DNA from 2 places in the Kitasatospora sp. NE20-6 genome. Region 2 is predicted to be linked to the other one. Evidence: riboswitches for the same ligand, from Rfam matches in the RefSeq annotation. Region 2 holds a riboswitch; the other holds the start of a gene.

Region 1 (7,399 bases), on a different contig from region 2:
TGCACGGAGACCTTGTCGATGGCGTACTGGACGGCCTGGCGGCACTCGATCTTGTCGAACGGCGCGACCTTGGAGTTGATCGCGGTGTAGACGAGGCGGCCGCCGTAGGCGTTGTCGGTCTGCGCCTTGAGCTTCGGGTCGAGGAGCAGCTTGGCCTGGGTCTGCGGGTCGACGCCCTTGCCGGCCAGGTCGACCTGGGCGTTGCCGGCCAGCAGGTCCTGGTCGATGGTCGCCTGTGCGATCTTCAGCTTGACCTGGATCTTGTCGGCGAGCTGCTTGCGGATCGGGTCGGTCTTGGCGTCCCAGTTGGTGTTCGGGACGAGCACGACCTCCTTGCCGTCCTCGTAGCTCTCGAACTTGTAGCTGCCGGACGACACGATGTGCTTCACGTAGTCGGCGCCGGTGTCCTTGGCCTGCGGCACCGGGACGGTCTGCGGGGCGGAGACCAGGTAGTCGAAGTCCGCGAAGGCCTGCTTCAGGTGGAAGACGATTGTCACGTCGTCCGGGGTCTCGATGGACTTGAGGCCCTCGGGGCTCTTGTCCTTGTAGGGGCCCTGGTACGGGGTGTCGTTGTCCTTGAGCAGCTCGTGGAAGTACGTCGGGCCGTTGGAGAGCACGTCCGGCGCGAAGTTGGAGCGCTCGACCGCGTACTTCACGTCCTTGGAGGTGATCGCGGTGCCGTCGTCGTACTTCAGGCCCGCACGCAGCTTGTACGTCCAGGTCAGGCCGTCGGCGCTGACCTTGCCGAGGCCCTCGGCGAGGTCCGGGACGACGGTGTTGCCCGCGTCGCCGGCGGCCGGCTGGAAGGTCGTCAGCGGGCGGCCGTACAGGCGCGAGAAGTTGTACATGTACGCGTAGTACGTGTTGCCGGGGTCGAAGGAGTCCGGCACGTCGGAGTGCTCGTAGACGACCGTGCCCCCCTTCTTGTCCGACACGTTGACGATCTTCGTGGTGGCCGCGTTGGCGCCGGCGGTGCCGGAGCCCGCGCCGCTGTCGCTGCCGGTGGTGCCCTTGCTGCTGGTGCAGCCGGTCAGGGCGATCGCCGTGGCTGCGGCGAGCGCGGTCAGTGCGGTGATACGGGTCCTGCGCATGGGTGTGATCAACCCCTTGGGGGACGGTGACTGACGGTGGGGACTACCTGACCGGGGGTCAGTTGTTCTTGGGGTCGAGGGCGTCGCGCAGCCCGTCGCCGAGCAGGTTGAAGGCGAGCACGGTGGCGAAGATCGCCAGGCCGGGCACCATCACGAACTGCGGGTCGACCTGGTAGTAGGTGATCGCGTCGCTGAGCATGCCGCCCCAGGAGGCCTGCGGCGGGGCGACACCGACACCGAGGAAGCTCAGGCCGGCCTCGAAGAGGATGTTGGTCGGGATCAGCAGCGTCGAGTAGACGAGGATCGGGCCGACCAGGTTGGGCAGCAGTTCGCGGAAGAGGATGAACGGCCCCCGCGCACCGAGGCTGCGGGCCGCGTCGACGAACTCCCGCTCGCGGAGCGACAGCGTCTGCCCGCGCACGATCCGGCCCATGTAGGGCCAGTTGAAGAAGCCGATCACGAAGATGAGCACGGCGAGGTGGAGCGGCGTGCCGTGCAGGCCGAACGCGCCGTCCTGCAGCGAGGCGGAGATGGCGATCGCGAAGAGCAGCAGGGGGAAGGCCAGGAACATGTCCATCATCCGGCTGATGACGGTGTCGGCCCAGCCGCCGTAGTAGCCGGCGACGATGCCGAGCACGGTGCCGATGATGTTGGACAGGGCGGTGGCGCCGAAGGCGACCAGCAGCGAGACCCAGGAGCCCTCGATGATGCGGGTCATGATGTCGCGCCCGTACTGGACGTCGACACCGAGCGGGTGGTCCCAGCTCATGCCGCCCCAGTCACCGAACGGGATGCCGCCGAGGTTGGCGTCCAGCTGGTCCTGGTGGAGGGCGTTGGGGTCGAGTCCGAACACCGCCTCGATCGGCTTGGCCAGGACGGCCAGCAGGATCAGGAGGATCACCACGACGCCGCCTGCGACGGCCAGCCGGTCGCGCTTGAAGCGCGTCCAGGCGATCCGGCCGAGGGAACGGCCCTCGATGCGCGTCGCCGGTGCGGTGGCGGGACCGACCGTGGTGCCGGTGGTCTCGGTGGGTGTGGTCATGAGTCAGTTCGTTCCCCTCGCCGACGGTGGCCGGCCCACGGTTCCGGCCGGCGAGGCGACCCGGGCCCGGTCCGGGCCCGGACCTCGGTCGGTCCGGAGTGCGCGACAGTGCGGTGCAGAGCGGTGCGGTGGTTCCGTACGCCGGTGCGGCGGTGCAGGTTTCGTTTTCGGGGTGCCACGGACCGCCGCTCGGTCGTCCGGGGGTCCGGACGGGGCGGTCTGACGGCGTTGCAGGTGGTGCGGTTGGTGCGGGGCGCCGGGCGCGGCATGCACATCGCGCGTGGTCGGCCGAGGGCGCGCTCACCTTTGTGGGGGTCGGCACGCGCACTGCGTTGGGCAGCACTCTCTGTCATCGGGGTGTCGTTCCGCCAGAGGAGGCAACCGAAGGATGCCCAACTGTGATCTGTCGGCATGCACCCGTGTCGGGCCCGAATAGGCGTCTTCACACGGTTGAAACATTCGGGTCAAGACGCCCACTGACCAAAGCCCGCCAACGGCGGAAACCCGCCACCACCTGGGCATGACGCTGCGCGAGGAGATCGCGCGGAGGCGGTGGCGGGACGGGGCGGAACGGGTCGCCGGGTGCTGCGGGTCAGCGGCCCGGGTAGCCCGGCCAGGGCTGCTGCGGCCATCCCTGCGGACCCGGGGCCGACTGCGGAGAGTAACCGTAGGGCGGGTAGGGGGCCGCCTGCTGCGGGTGCCCGTACCGGGTGTCGCGGTCGAAGAAGGGACGGGCGTTGGCGCGCATCCACATCGCCACCGGGTCGAACTCGTCGGCCGTCGCCACCGTGGAGACCGCCGTCCCGTCCGGGACGAGCGCCGCGGCCCGCTGCACCAGCGCCCGCGCCGCCTCCACCGACGGCGGCGAGTTGTCGTACAGGTCGAGCCCGATCGCGACGTACGGCTCGCCGAGCGCCGGCTGCACCCACGCGCGCCGCAGCGAGCGCAGCGGACGGATCTCGGCCGCCTGCTGCTCCAGCATCGCCCAGAACTGCGGGGCGTCGAGCCGGGGCTCCGAGATGCGCAGCGGCCCGGCCGGCAGCCGGTCCAGGCCGAGCGCGACCCGTCTCAGGTCGGCCCACGGGATGCCGACCCCGCCGCCGGGGACGTGCGGGTTGAGCCACAGGCCCCAGCGGGTGCGGAACAGCGCGCCGGCGATCTCCGCGCCGGAGACCACCTCGTGCGCCCGGGCCCAGCCGCTGGCGGCGAGCTGCTCGGGGGAGGTGGCGGCGGGGGCGTAGCCGTGCCCGCCGATGTCCATGTTGCCGTACTGCGCGTCGGGGCTGCCGGGGGTGCCGTGCCAGAGCAGCATCCAGACCTGCCCCTGGGCGAGCGCCCGCAGCAGGTTCTCGTACGCGTCGTAACGCTCCGGGGCGACCGCGCCGAGGGCACGTTCGATGCCGCCCGGGTCGCCGCCGGGGCGCGCCACGGGTGCCTGGCCCCACCGGCCCGGCCCGCCGTCTGCCGCTCCCGCGCTCATGCGCCCGCCTCGCTCCGCTCGCTCACGTCGCCGTGCCCCGTCTTGTCGCGTGTTCCGCCGTTCGTCCGGACTCCCGGGGAGCACCCTATTGCGCGGGGCGGACACGCGTCATGCCGCACACCCCCGCACGGTCTCCCGGCCAGGTCGCTCACCCGCGCACGTAGAAGGGGGCGACCCGGGTGAGCAGCCACTCGACCACCGGGTCGTCGACCATGTCCAGCAGCACCAGGTGGACGCCCCAGGCGGGCGGCGCGGTTGCGAGCGCGCGGCCCAGCGCCTCGTTGACGGCCGCCGGATCGGCCGGCCCGGCCGGGTCGAGCTGCACGCCGACGTAGAGCTGCACGGGGTCGGCCTCGACCCGGGCGAGGGTCCGCCGGGCCGTCAGCACCCCGCGCAGCGAGGCGAGTTCGGTGGTCGCGGCGGCCAGGAACGCGTACGGCTCCTGGTGCGGCTCGGGCTCGCGCAACGCGACGGCGGCGCCCTCGGAGAGCGGCTCGGCGGCCCAGCGTTCGTCCCGCGGGCCGCGGCGCAGCTCGCCGACGCCCTCCGGCGGCACCGGGATGCCGACCGGCGCCTCGGGGTTGACCGCGATGCCGATGCCCGGCGGCAGCCCGCGGGCGAACTCCCACACCGGGGCGATCGCGAAGGCCATGCCGGGCGCGTGCCGGAGGAACTGCTCCTGCGAGGAGAACACCGGCACGTACGGCGTGCCGGCCAGCTCGATCGTCGGCAGGTCGAGCGAGGCGCCCTGCGGGTCGGCGCCGGCCGGCAGCGGGATCCACACCTGGCTGCGGGCGAGCACCTCCACCACGCGGGGGGTCGCGCCGGGGTCGCCGAGCGCCGCGGTGAGCACCTGCTCCAGTTCGTTGGACGGCCAGCTGCCGCCCTCCGGCGCCGTGCCGGGTGCGGCCCACGCCTGTGCCTCGCCCGCCGGATACCCCATGAACCGCCCCTTCGATCGACCCCTGCACAGAGCCTAGCGGGCCGCCCCCCTCTCCCATCAGGCCCGGCGGCATGCCATGATGAGCGCGCTCGACACCACCAACTTCATACAGGCCGCTCGAACCCGCGCGGGAGAGTCCGGAACGCCCCTGGGGTGTGGCCGGCGCCGAAGGAGCAAGTCCTCCCCGGAATCTCTCAGGCACAGATACCGCACGGGCGAGGCACATCTGGAAAGTGGACACGGCCGCGCCGTGCGCCCACCCACGGTGCAAGCCGCCATCCTGGAAGGAGGCGGTGAAGCTCTCAGGTTGTTGACGACAGACGGGGAGACTCCACCCCAGCATGCCCTTCAGCAGCCTAGGAGTCCTGCCGTCATGTCCCTCCGCCACACCGCCCTCGACGCGCTGCACCGTTCGCTCGGCGCGACCATGACCGACTTCGCGGGCTGGGACATGCCGCTGCGCTACGGCAGCGAGCGCGAGGAGCACCTCGCCGTCCGCACGAAGGCCGGCCTGTTCGACCTGTCGCACATGGGCGAGATCACCGTCAGCGGCCCGCAGGCCGGCGAGCTCCTCGACCACGCGCTGGTCGGCTTCATCTCCGCCCTCGGCGTGCTGCGCGCCCGCTACACCATGATCTGCCGCGAGGACGGCGGCATCCTCGACGACCTGATCGTCTACCGCACCGCCGAGGACGCGTACATGGTGGTCGCCAACGCCTCCAACGCGCAGGTCGTGCTCGACGCCCTGACCGAGCGCGCCGCGGGCTTCGACGCGACCGTCCGCGACGACCGCGACGCGTACGCGCTGATCGCCGTGCAGGGCCCGGAGGCGAACGGCATCCTGGGTTCCGTCACCGACGCCGACCTGCCGGGCCTCAAGTACTACGCGCTGCTGCCCGCCACCGTCGCCGGCCGTGAGGTGTGGCTGGCCCGCACCGGCTACACCGGCGAGGACGGCTTCGAGGTCTTCTGCGCCCCCGCCGACGCCGAGCACCTGTGGCAGGCCCTCACCGGCGCCGGCGCGGACAGGGGCCTGGTGCCGTGCGGCCTGTCCTGCCGCGACACGCTGCGCCTGGAGGCCGGCATGCCGCTGTACGGGCACGAGCTGTCGACCGACCTGACGCCGTTCGACGCGGGCCTGGGCCGGGTGGTGCGCTTCGACAAGACCACCAACGACGGCGCGTTCGTCGGCCGCAAGGCGCTGGAGCAGGCCGCCGCCGAGGCGGAGTCCGCGCCGCCGCGCAAGCTCGTCGGCCTGGTCTCCGAGGGCAAGCGGGTGCCGCGCGCCGAGTACGCCGTGGTCGACGCGGACGGCGCCGTGATCGGCCGGATCACCTCCGGCGCACCCTCGCCCACCCTCGGGAAGCCGATCGCGATCGCGTACGTGGACGCCGCGCACGCCGGGCCCGGCACGGCCGTGGCGGTGGACGTCCGCGGCCGTCCCGAGCCGGTCGAGGTCGTGGCGCTGCCGTTCTACAAGCGCGCCCGCTGAGCCCGTTCCCCGCACCACAGCCCGGTCCGCTCAGCGGACGGCTCCGCCCTACCCTCTTGCGATCCTGGAGAATGACGCCATGAGCAACCCCACGCACCTGCAGTACACCAAGGAGCACGAGTGGCTGACGGCCGCCGAGGACGGTGTCTCGACGGTCGGCATCACCAAGCACGCCGCCGACGCCCTCGGTGACATCGTCTACGTCCAGCTTCCCGCCGTCGGCGACACGGTGACCGCGGGTGAGACCTGTGGCGAGCTCGAATCCACCAAGTCGGTCAGCGACCTGTACTCGCCGGCCACCGGCGAGGTCGTCGAGATCAACGAGGGCGTCGTCGACGACCCCGCGCTGGTCAACGGCGACCCCTTCGGCGAGGCGTGGCTGTTCAAGGTCCGCGTCGAGGCGACCGACGAACTGCTCGACGCCGACGCGTACACCGCCTTCACCGGCGCCTGACCGCCGCTCCACCCCGGGGGCGGCCGCAGCGCAGCGGCCGCCCCACCCTGGCCCCAGCCCGCTCCGCCCACGGGGAGATCCCACCTCATGACGGTTCTCAACCAGTCCCTGCACGCGCTCGACCCGGAGATCGCGGCCGCGGTCGACGCCGAGCTGCACCGCCAGCAGACCACCCTCGAAATGATCGCCTCCGAGAACTTCGCCCCGGTGGCGGTCATGGAGGCCCAGGGCTCGGTCCTGACCAACAAGTACGCCGAGGGCTACCCCGGCAAGCGCTACTACGGCGGCTGCGAGCACGTCGACGTCGCCGAGCAGATCGCGATCGACCGGGTGAAGGCGCTGTTCGGCGCCGAGCACGCCAACGTGCAGCCGCACTCCGGCGCGCAGGCCAACGCCGCCGCGATGTTCGCGCTGATCCAGCCGGGTGACACCATCCTGGGCCTGAGCCTGGCGCACGGCGGCCACCTCACCCACGGCATGAAGATCAACTTCTCCGGCAAGCTCTACAACGTGGCCGCGTACCACGTCGACGAGAAGTCCGGCCAGGTCGACATGGCCGAGGTCGAGCGCCTCGCCAAGGAGCACCGGCCCAAGCTGATCATCGCCGGCTGGTCCGCCTACCCGCGCCAGCTGGACTTCGCCGAGTTCCGCCGCATCGCGGACGAGGTCGACGCCCTCCTCATGGTCGACATGGCGCACTTCGCCGGCCTCGTCGCCGCGGGCCTGCACCCCTCGCCGGTGCCGTACGCGGACGTGGTCACCACCACCACCCACAAGACCCTGGGCGGCCCGCGCGGCGGCGTCATCCTCTCCAAGGCCGAGTGGGCGAAGAAGATCAACTCCGCGGTCTTCCCCGGCCAGCAGGGCGGCCCGCTGGAGCACGTGATCGCCGCCAAG
Region 2 (7,399 bases):
ATGACCATGAAGGAGCCGTACATCCCGAAGCCCATGAGCAGGCCGGAGAGGTTGGTGAAGGCGACCGCGGGGCGCGCCATCATCTTCATGTCGACCAGCGGGTGCGCGACCCTGGCCTCGATGACGACCCAGACGAGTGCGATCACGGCGGCGACGGCGAAGAGGCCGAGGGTGCGGTTGGAGGTCCAGCCCCAGGCGTTGCCCTGGCTGACGGCGACCAGGAGTGCGGAGAGCCAGCCGGCGAGGGTGACGGCGCCCAGCGGGTCGGCGCCGCCGGCCTTGTCGACGACCGGGTCGGTGGGCACCCGCAGGGCGACCAGCAGGACGGCGAGCAGACCGAAGCCGAGGCCCATCCAGAAGATCGACTTGTAGCTCCAGTGCTCCAGCAGCACACCGGTCACGACCAGGCCGAGGCCGCTGCCGACGCCCATGGAGGCGCTGATGGCGGCGACGCCGCCGGTGACCTTGGCCTTGGGCAGCTCGTCGCGGACGATGCTGATCGCCAGCGGCAGCACGCCGCCGCCGGCGCCCTGCAGCACGCGGGCGATGACGAGCCAGGTGAAGGAGTGCGTGCTGACGGCGATCGCGGAGCCGGCGACGAGGCCGCCGAGGGCCACGAGCAGCATCGGCTTGCGACCGCGCAGGTCGCCGAAGCGGCCGAGCATCGGGGTGAGGACGGCTGCGGACAGCAGGTTGGCGGTCATCAGCCAGGTGACGCTGGAGCCGGAGACGTCGAGTTCCTCGGCCAGCGACGGCAGGATCGGGACGACCGCGGTCTGCACCACGCTGAAGGCCAGCATGGCGAGGACGAGCGCGGGGAGTACGCGCGCACTGCTCGGCCGGTGTGCCGTGGTGGCGGGCTGTGGGGCCTCACTCACGGTGGTTCCTCCTGTCGTGCTGCCCGGAGCCGACTGCTTCAGGCATGCGATAGTGAATCAGCTGAAGTAACGATGCAGGTAGATACTTCAGCCTGTCAAATATCGACTGGTCAATCTTTGGGAAACACCTCGGCCCCGGCCCGCAGAAGCGGACCGGGGCCGGGGCGGCGACCGAAGGCGGCGGCCGGAGAAGCCGCCGGAGAAGCGGCCGGAGAGACGACCGCGGGCTGCCGTGACGGCGGCCCGCGAGACGCTGCCGGGGGCGCGGCGGCTCAGGACGGGCGCAGCGGATCCGGCCGCACCGGGCCGGAGGCCGTCCGCGCCGCGATCGGCGTCGCGACCGGCCCGGCCGCCAGCCCCGCGGCCTGCCCGGCCATCGCCGCGCTGCGCATGCCGCCCGAGGCCTCCGCCGTGTTGACCTGCTGCGGTTCGGACGGCTGCTGCGCGGTGCCGTCGTGGACCTCGACCTGCTCGCGCCGCAGCTCCTCGCGGACGAGCTCCTCCTCGGTGTAGCGCTCGACCACCAGGCGGACGCGCTCGATCGGCGCCAGGTACTTGCGGATCACCGGACGCTCCTCCCGGAGCGTCACCTCCTCCATGGCCTCGGCGATCTCCTGCTCGCTCAGCGCGGCCCGCTCGGCGTCGCCGACCGGCACCCGCTCCACCCGGACGCGCTCGCGGACCACCGGCACCCGCCGCTCGACGGCCTCCGACGTCACGTACTTGCGCAGCCGCGCGGTGCCCAGCACGTGCCACTCGGTGCTGATGTCGAGGCGCTCCTCGCGGCAGGTGATCTCCACCGGGCCGCTCGGCCCCGCCTCGGCAGCCTGCTTCGGCGCGAGCTGCGCCGCCGACGGGCCGTGCTGTGCAGCGGACGGCTGGACCAGGCGGCGGACGTTGTTCGACACCGCCGGCGGGGTCGAGGCCGCCGGAGCCGAAGCCGGTGCCGTCGCCGCCCGCTCGCCGTCGCCGCGGTCATGGCGGTCGCCGCGGTCGTGGCGGTCGGTGTGCCCGCCGTCCCGGTCGGTCCGCCCGTGCGGGTGCGCGTGTGCGTCCGTGGCCGGGGCGGTGCGCGCCGCGCCGCCGGAGACCGCGCCGAAGTCGGCGTCGGCGGGTGCCGCGGCAGGTGTCGCGGCGGACGCTGCGGCGGTGGCCGCCGGAGCGGTCGGGCGGCCGGTGCCCGAGGTGTCGAGGCCGTAGTAGCGGTAGAGCTGGAGCTCCTGGGCGGGCGAGAGGTGCTGGCCCACCCCGAAGTCCGGGGACTCCTTGATCAGGGACTTGTCGTACGGGACCTTGAGCTCCTCGCCGGAGAACTCGCTGGTCGTCAGCGGGACGAAGGCGTCCCTGCCGAAGATGCCGGTGCGGACCGCGGCCCACTCGGGCTCACCGGTCGCGTCGTCGAGGTACACCTCGTCAACCGTGCCGATCTTGTCACCGTTCCGGTCGACCGCCTTGTGTCCGATCAGGTCTCGCGGATCGATATCGGTCTGCACGCTGTTCTCCTCCGGGGCGACTGCTCCTGCGGCGCTCGGTTCGGCGGACGGCTGGAGGAGCTGGCCAGACGCCATCTCACACGAAACGGTATGAACCGGACACCCGCGAGCCGGGGAGGGCCGTCCGGGCGGCGGATGGTCCGTCCGGCGGACGGCCGTCCGGACGGCAGCCCCGGCGGAAGCCCGTGCGACGGCCGTCACAGCGACCGTGATCCACGCCTCTCCCGCTGGTATCCTGGGCGGCGACCGCCGAGCCCGCGCGGGAGAGTCCCCGACCCCGCTGAGCTGGGAAAGGGGCGCCGAAGGAGCAACTCCTCCCCGGAATCTCTCAGGCATCCGTACCGCGTGGGATAGGTCACTCTGGAAAGCAGGGCAGGGCCGATGGCGCAGGAGCCGCCGGCACCACTCTCACCGACGGTGCAAGTCGACAGGATGCCCCCGGGCACCGATGCGGCGAAGCTCTCAGGTACCGATGACAGAGGGGGAGGCCTGACGGGCTCGTACGTCTCCGGCTCCCCATGGCGGCCGACCGGCGTGCGCGCCCCCGCCGGTCCGTGACCAGGAGGCCTCGACCCCCATGAACGCCCAGCCGAACCTCACCGAGCTCGAGCAGGCCAGCCCCTTCGAGACCCGCCACATCGGCCCCGACGCCGCCGCCCAGGAGAAGATGCTGGCCCACGTGGGCTACGCCTCCCTGGACGAGCTCTCCGACGCGGCCGTGCCCGAGGCCATCCGCAGCCTGGAGGCGCTCGGCCTGCCCGCCGGCCGCAGCGAGGCCCAGGTGCTCGCGGAGCTGCGCGACCTGGCCGACCGCAACGAGGTCCTCACCTCGATGATCGGCCTGGGCTACTACGGCACCTTCACGCCGCCGGTGATCCTGCGCAACGTGCTGGAGAGCCCCGCCTGGTACACCGCCTACACGCCGTACCAGCCGGAGATCTCGCAGGGCCGCCTGGAGGCGCTGCTCAACTTCCAGACCGTCGTCTCCGACCTGACGGGCCTGGCCACCTCCGGCTCCTCGCTCCTCGACGAGGGCACCGCCGCCGCCGAGGCGATGGCGCTGGCCCGGCGCGTCACCAAGGTCAAGGGCGGCGTCTTCCTGATCGACGCCGACACCCTGCCGCAGACCGTCGCGGTGATCGAGACCCGCGCCGTGCCGACCGGCGTCGAGGTCGTCGTCGCCGACCTGTCGGGCGGCATCCCCGCGGAGATCGCCGAGCGCGGCGTCTTCGGCGTGCTGCTCCAGTACCCGGGCGCCTCCGGCGCGGTCCGCGACCTCGCCCCCGTCGTCGAGCAGGCGCACGGCCTCGGCGCGGTCGTCGCCGTCGCGGCCGACCTGCTGGCCCTCACCCTCCTGAAGTCGCCCGGCGAGCTCGGCGCCGACATCGCCTGCGGCACCTCGCAGCGCTTCGGCGTGCCGATGGGCTTCGGCGGCCCGCACGCCGGCTACCTCGCCGTGCGCGCCGAGTACGCCCGCAACCTGCCCGGCCGCCTCGTCGGCGTCTCCGTCGACGCCGACGGCACCCGCGCCTACCGCCTCGCGCTGCAGACCCGCGAGCAGCACATCCGCCGCGAGAAGGCCACCAGCAACATCTGCACCGCCCAGGTGCTGCTCGCCGTGATGGCCTCCATGTACGCCGTCTACCACGGCCCGGACGGCCTCGCGGACATCGCCCGCCGCACCCACCGCTACGCCGCGGCGCTCGCCGAGGGCCTGCGGGCCGGCGGGGTCGAGGTCGTGCACGGCGCGTTCTTCGACACCGTCACCGCCCGGGTGCCGCAGCGCGCCGACGCGGTCGTCGGGGCGGCCCGCGCGGCCGGCGTCAACCTGTACCGGGTGGACGCCGACACCGTCTCCGTCTCCTGCGACGAGACCACCACCCGCGCGCACCTGGCCGCCGTCCTCGGCGCGTTCGGCGTCACCGGCACCGAGCTGGCCGAGACCGCCGACACGCTGCCCGCCGCGCTGCTCCGCGAGGACGAGTACCTCACCCACCCGGTCTTCCACAGCCACCGCTCGGAGACCGCCATGCTGCGCTACCTGCGCCGCCTGTCGGACCGCGACTACGCGCTGGACCGCGGCATGATCCCGCTGGGCTCCTGCACCATGAAGCTCAACGCCACCACCGAGATGGAGCCGGTGACCTGGCCGGAGTTCGGCCAGCTGCACCCGTTCGCCCCGGCCGACCAGGTGCAGGGCTACCTCAGCCTGATCCACGGCCTGGAGCAGCAGCTCGTCGAGGTGACCGGCTACGACGCCGTGTCGATCCAGCCGAACGCCGGCTCCCAGGGCGAGCTCGCCGGCCTGCTGGCCGTCCGCGCCTACCACCTGGCGAACGGCGACGGCCGGCGCGACGTCTGCCTCATCCCCTCCTCCGCGCACGGCACCAACGCCGCCTCCGCGGTGATGGCCGGCATGCGGGTCGTCGTGGTGAAGACCCTCACCGACGGCGACGTGGACGTCGAGGACCTCAAGGCCAAGATCGCCCAGCACCGCGACCAGCTCTCCGTGCTGATGGTCACCTACCCGTCGACCCACGGCGTGTTCGAGACCGAGATCACCGAGATCTGCGCCCTCGTCCACGAGGCCGGCGGCCAGGTCTACGTCGACGGCGCCAACCTCAACGCGCTGGTCGGCCTGGCCAAGCCGGGCAAGTTCGGCGCGGACGTCTCGCACCTCAACCTGCACAAGACCTTCTGCATCCCGCACGGCGGCGGCGGCCCCGGCGTCGGCCCGGTCGCGGTGCGCGCGCACCTCTCGCCGTACCTGCCGAACCACCCGCTGCAGCCGGAGGCCGGCCCGGCCACCGGCGTCGGCCCGATCTCGGCGGCGCCGTGGGGCTCCGCGGCGATCCTGCCGATCTCCTGGGCGTACGTCCGGCTGATGGGCGGCGAGGGCCTCAAGCGCGCCACCCAGGTGGCCGTGCTGAACGCCAACTACATCGCGAAGCGGCTCGCCCCGCACTTCCCGGTGCTCTACACCGGCCCCGGCGGCCTGGTCGCGCACGAGTGCATCATCGACCTGCGCCCGCTCACCAAGGAGACCGGCGTGACGGTGGACGACATCGCCAAGCGCCTGATCGACTACGGCTTCCACGCGCCGACCATGTCGTTCCCGGTGGCCGGCACGCTGATGATCGAGCCCACCGAGTCCGAGGACCTGCACGAGATCGACCGCTTCTGCGAGGCCATGATCGAGATCCGCGCGGAGATCGAGAAGGTCGGTTCCGGTGAGTGGCCGGCCGCGGACAACCCGCTGCGCAACGCGCCCCACACCGCGGCCCGCCTGACCGGCGACTGGGAGCACGCCTACACCCGGCAGGAGGCCGTCTTCCCGGCCGGCGTGAACCCGGCGGACAAGTACTGGCCGCCGGTCAGCCGGATCGACGGCGCGTACGGCGACCGCAACCTGGTCTGCTCCTGCCCGCCGCTCGACGAGTACGGCGTCTGACGCCCCCGCCCCGTACGGGGACGGCCCCGGAGGACCACTCCTCCGGGGCCGTCCCGCTGTCGGCCGGCGGTGCCGGCGTCAGGCCACGACGGCCAGCGGGCGCCGCGGCGCGATCACCCGGCCGTCGGGCAGCAGCTCGCCGGTGTCCTCGAAGAGCAGGACGCCGTTGCAGAGCAGGCTCCACCCCTGGTCGGGATGGCGCGCCACGGGGACGGCCGCCTCGCGGTCGGCGGATTCCGCCGAAGGGCATTCAGGATGGTGCTGGCACATGGCTCGTACCCTCGCTTCGCTTGCGATCCCGCCCCGCCGCACGGCACCTCACGGGCGTGCCGCCCTGCCGGCGGATCATCCTCTTCGCCGGCCCAGGTGTGAACCGACGCTCCAGTGGGTACGACATCCCCCCACTCGTGCTGGTTCCCAGTGTCGGTGTCCCAGGTCACTTCCGCAGCCGTTTCGTGACATGCGCCACAACCTGTCGGTCCGGACCACCCGTTCAGGCGGCACCGGGTCGGGCGGGCAGCCGGAAGGGCCACCGGCGGCCGACCCGAACGGGTCAGTGCCGATGGCCCTTCCGGCTGCCCGCCGTGTCAGCTGCGGCCGAGCGCCATCGCCGCCCCGCCGAGCGGCGGCCGCTCCAGCGCGGCCAGCAGCTCGGCGGCCTGGTAGGTGCGGTGGGCGGTGACGCCCAGCGGTGCGGGGGAGAGCGGGATCAGCAGGTCGTCCGCGGCGCCGGGGTCGCCGCCGCTGAGCCAGAGCGCCGTGGCGTAGTGGCCCGGCATCGACAGCAGCCGGGGCCGGCGCGGCGTGCGCGAGCCCTGGGCCAGCTGCCAGGCCTGCCGCAGGGCGTGGACGGTCGAGTCGAGGTAGGGGCCGGCGGCGAAGTGCGAGAAGACGTGGCCCTGGCCGGCCGCCTCGACGACGTCCGCGGCCGCGACGATGTCCGCCGGGCCGTGCTTGATCAGGAACCGCCAGCCGGTGCGGCGTGCGGTGGCGAGAGCGGACCCCTCCAGGACGTACACGGCCAGTGGGTGCGCGGGCAGCAGCGGGCCGGGGGCATGGCGCAGTGCCGCCGCTGCGGGCTTGCTCAGTGCGCTCTCGTCGTCGAGGGCGGCGAGCACGGCGCGCAGGGCGCTGGGCGGGGGCTGAGGGGTCTGCAGGGTCATGGTGGGTCGCCTCTCCATGCGAGATCGGCGTGCGAGTGCGGCATACCGGCGTGGCGTGACCTGGCCGTGTCCGGTTGGGCATGATCGCGGTGCGGGCGCGGTCCCACGCGACACGACGGAGCCGTGCGACGGGGAGACCGGGCATAAGCGCAGTGCGAATTCTACTCGAACAGGTGCGCAGGGTGACCTTCTTATCACGTTCGGTTCCGAGCGGCAAGTCGGATATCGGCTGAGGGACCGTCAGGATCCCGGCCCGTCGGCCCGTTCCGGTGCCGGGCTATCGATCTTCCGGATGGGCATGATGCTTGCACGGTCGACCTAGGGGAGGAGGACGCTCATGGGCGAGAAGGTCGTTGCCACGCGCGCTGAACTGTCCGACCGGCAGCTGTACCGGCGCAAGCTCCAGTCCTGTCT

What was found. A riboswitch is a leader RNA that binds a small molecule or an ion and turns the genes downstream of it on or off. The one in region 2 is predicted to bind glycine.
Region 1: it holds a riboswitch for glycine, as region 2 does, so the genes downstream of both, gcvT (glycine cleavage system aminomethyltransferase GcvT) here and gcvP (aminomethyl-transferring glycine dehydrogenase) in region 2, are expected to answer to the same signal.

What each region holds. Positions count from the first base shown of each region.
Region 1 covers NZ_BPRL01000053.1:49,638-57,036, forward strand. Annotated here, with positions in the region: gene SNE206_RS29595 (ABC transporter substrate-binding protein) at 1-1,091, opposite strand, end outside; gene SNE206_RS29600 (ABC transporter permease) at 1,150-2,133, opposite strand; gene SNE206_RS29605 (enhanced serine sensitivity protein SseB C-terminal domain-containing protein) at 2,726-3,613, opposite strand; gene SNE206_RS29610 (enhanced serine sensitivity protein SseB) at 3,762-4,556, opposite strand; glycine riboswitch at 4,675-4,776, shown strand; gene gcvT (glycine cleavage system aminomethyltransferase GcvT) at 4,930-6,048, shown strand; gene gcvH (glycine cleavage system protein GcvH) at 6,128-6,502, shown strand; gene glyA (serine hydroxymethyltransferase) at 6,590-7,399, shown strand, end outside.
Region 2 covers NZ_BPRL01000072.1:12,857-20,255, forward strand. Annotated here, with positions in the region: gene SNE206_RS34285 (MFS transporter) at 1-878, opposite strand, end outside; gene SNE206_RS34290 (DUF2382 domain-containing protein) at 1,151-2,446, opposite strand; glycine riboswitch at 2,622-2,725, shown strand; gene gcvP (aminomethyl-transferring glycine dehydrogenase) at 2,949-5,822, shown strand; gene SNE206_RS34300 (DUF5999 family protein) at 5,901-6,092, opposite strand; gene SNE206_RS34305 (hypothetical protein) at 6,410-6,985, opposite strand; gene SNE206_RS34310 (glutamate--cysteine ligase) at 7,323-7,399, shown strand, end outside.